One region of the Litoribrevibacter euphylliae genome, then DNA from elsewhere that is predicted to be linked to it. Evidence: predicted binding sites of a transcription regulator. Region 1 holds the regulator's gene; the other holds the start of a gene.
The links. The regulator sigma-54, encoded in region 1, starts transcription at its own class of promoters, with help from an activator protein. The targets are predictions, from matches to a motif close to TGGCACNNNNNTTGCTNT.
Positions count from the first base shown of each region.

Region 1 (2,468 bases):
ATGGGTTGATTTGTTTACTGGGGTTAACGAGCCAAAGATTTTTCTTTGTGTTTAATTAATTGACGATCTAATTTATCTGTTAGTGCGTCAATTGCAGCATAAAGATCATCATGCTCTGCATTAGCAAACACTTCACCACCGGTTACATGTAACTTGGCTTCTGCCAGTTGTCTTTGTTTTTCAATACTCAGTGTAACTTGAACATTTGTTATTTGGTCATAGTGTCGCTCAAGTCGATCCAATTTGGAAGTAACATAATCGCGAATGTTGGTAGTAATATCGAGGTGGTGGCCACTGATGTTTACTTGCATATAGGACTCCTTAATTTAGTATGCTGTGGTCCAAAAGAATCCAGCTTATAAGGTGAAGCTGGAGGAGGTCTGTGCCTCCTTCATCTTTAATATAGTCCTAGCATGCAATGAATACAATGACCTGTATCAATTAGCTACCTCAGATTAAAAATTCCTTTAAACCAAGCGCTTACGTTCATTCGAAGGTGGGATGTTCATCGCCTCCCGATACTTGGCGATGGTTCGTCTTGCAACTTTAATCCCTTGCTCACCCAGTAAAGTGGCAATTTTGTTATCACTGAGCGGCTTTTTAGGATTCTCTGCGGCGACAAGTTTCTTGATAATGGCGCGGATTGCGGTCGAAGAGCATTCGCCACCAGAAGAGGTGCTGACGTGGCTCGAAAAGAAGTATTTCAACTCGAAGATGCCACGAGGCGTGTGTATGTATTTCTGCGTAGTGACACGGGAAATGGTTGATTCGTGCATTTCAACGGCTTCAGCAATGTCGTGCAGAACCAGAGGTTTCATGGCTTCATCGCCATAATCCAGGAAGCCGCGTTGGTGCTCCATAATTTTAGTGGCGACTTTTAGCAGCGTTTCATTCCGACTTTGAAGACTCTTCAGAAACCATTTTGCTTCCTGCATGTGATCCTTCAGGAAGGTATTGTCAGCACTGGAATCCGCACGTCGAATCAACGAGGCATAACTTGGATTGATGCGAATCTTAGGTGTGATTTCCGGATTTAAATCGACACGCCAACGGCCATTGGTTTTCTGAACAACTACGTCAGGCACCACATAGTCGGGCGTCTGTTGATTGATCTGTTCGCCAGGACGAGGATGCAGTGTTTGAATCAGGCTGATGATTTCTTTTAGTACATCTTCTTTGATGCGTCCTTTGCGCATAATGCCGGCAAAGTCTTTGTTGCCAAGCAGCTCTAAATGGCGCAATACGACGATTTTTGCTTCTGATAAAAACGGTGTTTCAGGTGGCATCTGATTAAGCTGAACCTGAAGACACTCCTGTAAATTTCGCGCGCCAGAACCGACTGGATCAAAACGTTGAATCAAATGCAGAACCGCTTCAACTTCCTCAATGTCGACGCGATTCTCGTCATCTTCAGAGAGGTCGAGTTCTGAGTTGGCGCTGATACAAATGTCTTCAACCGATGTTTGCAGGTAACCATCATCATCAATGCCGTCGAGAATATTTTCTGCAATGATACGATCCGTGTCGCTCATTGGCGTTAAATTCAATTGCCAGCTTAAGTGATCTTGAAGTGTTTCGGTGACGGTATTACGGGATTCAAAATCATAGTCATCATCGTCTGACGGCGCTGAAGCTTGAGTTGGAGTGTGTTGATAAATGTCATCCCAACCGGTATCTATGGTGAGGTCTTCAGGGATGTCGTTGTTCCACTCACTGTCAGTTTCAGTGGCTTCTTGCGATGATGTTTGAAAATCATCACGACTGAAATCGTCGCCGCTGTCGCTATGATCGCCCGCGAGAAAATCGGTATCTTCTGAGTTTGATGGTGTTTCGCCTGGATCGGAATCAAGCGGCTTTTCTGCCATTTGATCTTCAATGGAAGGTTGTGAGGCTTGTTCAAAATCCTCTTCCACTTCTAGCATTGGATTATTTTCCAAGGCTTGCTGAATTTCTTGTTGTAAATCCAGGGTTGAAAGTTGTAACAGTCGAATGGCCTGTTGCAACTGAGGTGTCATGGTTAATGACTGCCCCATCTTGAGCTGAAGCGATGTCTTCATAAATTACAACGTATCCTTATGCTTTCACTCAGCGTGTGCGGTTGTAATCTGAAGAAATGATGTTGTGAAAACCGCACAAGCAAATTATTTGCCATTGGCAATCAAGTATAAACCAAAATAAGTTCAAAAGTGTTGATTTGTGTATCTGGAAAACTCAAAACAGTATGGCCTGAATTAAATGTTGAAGTTCTCTCCGAGATAGATGTCTTTTACTTTTTGATTATTCAGGACGTCATCACTTTGTCCTTCGGCAATGATATGACCTTCACCAACAATGTACGCTTTGTCACAGATTCCCAACGTCTCTCGAACATTGTGGTCTGTAATCAGTACGCCAATGCCCAACCCTTTCAAATGATTGATAATGCCCTGAATATCGTTCACCGATATTGGGTCGACTCCGGCAAAAGG
Region 1 covers NZ_JBHRSZ010000002.1:1,066,791-1,069,258, reverse strand. Annotated here, with positions in the region: gene hpf (ribosome hibernation-promoting factor, HPF/YfiA family) at 24-311, opposite strand; gene ACFOEK_RS06495 (RNA polymerase factor sigma-54) at 468-2,057, opposite strand; gene lptB (LPS export ABC transporter ATP-binding protein) at 2,232-2,468, opposite strand, start outside.

Region 2 (2,468 bases), 920 kb from region 1:
GTTACCTTTTGTTCTGCAGTTGATTACTGAAGTCCCTGGATTACGTCGGTGCAGTGGGCAGGTATACACTATCTTGGCAGAGCTGTTTTCCAATGCCTTAGAGCATGGTGTGCTTCAATTGGATTCCGGATTAAAGAAAAACCCTCAGGGGTTTAGCGAGTATTACGAGAAGCGAACTAAACGCCTTGAGAATTTATCTGAAGGCTATGTGAACTTTGAGTTGAACCATATTCCGACTGATACCGGTGGGCAGTTGACGGTAAGAATTAAAGACAGCGGCCAAGGCTTTGATTATCAATCGAAGATGGCCTGTGAAGAGAAGCAATATTGTGGGCGAGGAATTCCCCTGATTTCCAGCCTTTGCCGCTCGGTTGAATACCGAGGTTGTGGTAATGAAGTTGAAGTGATTTTTGAGTGGCACTATCAACAAACGGGCAGTTAACTGATCCGTGAATTCAACTCCCAAGTGCAACAGTCTCTTAACATTAAATCAATGAAGCATTCTCTCAGTAATTGAGGTAGAGTTATAAATCGAGTGTATTTTTTAGGGAGTGATGGATGATGGGACATCAGCACTTAGATACAGACGCATTGGAAGAGCTCAGAGACGTAATGGAAGATGAGTTCGATTGTCTGATTGAAACCTTTATTACTGATGCTGATAAAAAACTAATCGCTTTGAGAGCCGCCATTGAAGCAGAAGATGCTTCTGAAGTGGGGAAGGTCAGCCACAGCTTTAAGGGATCGTGCAGTAATATTGGCGCACCTTACTTAAGTGAGTTGTGTAAGGAATCAGAAGATAAAGGTAGAAACCAAGATATTTCTAATATCCAAAGCCTTTACCTGCAGATCGAAGAAGAGTATCTGCAAGTGAAGCAACTCCTTTCCCAGCAGCTCAGTTAGTCGTTACCTAAATTAATCCGTTCTCGATTAATTTAGGTATTTATTCACATACAACTGTTTGAAAACGCTAGCTCAAACACGACCTTAATATTCATCCTTTCTTTTAGAATTCTTTAACTTGGCAAGCTAATTGCTCCATTGGATTTATGTAATGATTTATGGAGCAGAAACATGGCAACTCCACAGGTTGGAATTTTTCTTACAGACACGCAAACAGCCTCAAAGGGCTCAGGTACAACGGCTAATCGAGGCTATGGCGACACGGACTTTTCTGATCAACTGAATGAAATGATGGCCCAGTATCAGGCCTCAATGAATGGAACGAATTCGCCGGAAGAAGGCAGTGTTTTGCCACCTGAAATGAATGCCCTAATGGGGCTAGAAGGTATGGAGTTACCTGAAGGACTATTATCAGAGCTTCAAACTCGTTTACAGAGTTTCTTTGAGCAATTGGGTGATCTTGAGTCCTTAACTCAAGAACAACTTCAGCAAGCTTATCAAGATATCACGCAGCAAATAATGGATGTAAGTGCTGAATTTGGAATTAGTTTGGCACCAGGTTCGGTGATGTCGTGGATTCAGAACTTGTCACAAGGTCAGCTAACGGATGCTCAAACTTTGTTCTCTGGTGCATCGGGTAGTTTGCCAACACAATTGGCTCATCGCTTTGGTAATGCAAACGCCAGCAGCTCGTCAGCTAATGGACAGGGTTCTCTAGGAACTGATTCCTTGCAAAACTTGTCGCTTGACTCGCTTCATCTATTAAAGAAAGCGGTTCAGTCTCAAGAACTTTCGTCTTCGTCGGTTTTGGATGGTTTGAAGTCTATGATGGCGAATACCGCGGCGACTAGTATGGCAATCTCGCTCGAAGATATAACGGGTGGAGCTCATCAGGCCCCGGTTAATCTATATTCACAGCCGCAAAACTCGGCTGTTGAAGATGCTGAAGTCCAGTTACAACGAATTCCTGTGCCGCCGACAAATCGTCAGTTCTCTCAAGAGCTGGGTGAACGCATCATGATTATGGCAAGCAAAAATGTACAAACAGCTGAAATTCAACTGACGCCACCAGAACTAGGTTCCTTGATGGTCAAGATCAATATTGATAATGATCAAGCCAGCATTGTGTTTACTTCGCCTAATACCAGTGTGCGTGATGCGTTGGAGCAACAGAGCTTCCGTTTAAGAGAAATGTTGGCTGAACAGGGAATGGAAGAGGTTGATGTTGATGTTTCTGATCAACAACAAGACGATTCCCGTGCGGAAGAAATGTTAGCTGATATGGCTCGTGACGGTATGAACAGTGAAGAGCACGATGCCGAGGCTTTCCTTGAGAGCCTGGATCAGCAGAAAGTGACGACGGCTTCTATGCGATTGGTTGATTACTATGCCTAAATGCAATGCTTAATTGTTGGCTACACTTGAAGTGATGGTACATTTTTTTACAGAGTTTTCAGTAGATTATATCGGAGCGTGCTGGAATATTATCTATAAAAGGTGTATCAATAGCCGCACGCTGTTATGACGGAGTGTCGACAGAAATAAGATAACAGTGAACGGAAAAC
Region 2 covers NZ_JBHRSZ010000002.1:147,266-149,733, reverse strand. Annotated here, with positions in the region: gene ACFOEK_RS02445 (ATP-binding SpoIIE family protein phosphatase) at 1-442, shown strand, start outside; gene ACFOEK_RS02440 (Hpt domain-containing protein) at 559-903, shown strand; gene ACFOEK_RS02435 (flagellar hook-length control protein FliK) at 1,075-2,298, shown strand.
Region 2: a site for sigma-54 is predicted at 1,023-1,040, ahead of ACFOEK_RS02435 (flagellar hook-length control protein FliK). Genes of this name have one in related genera too.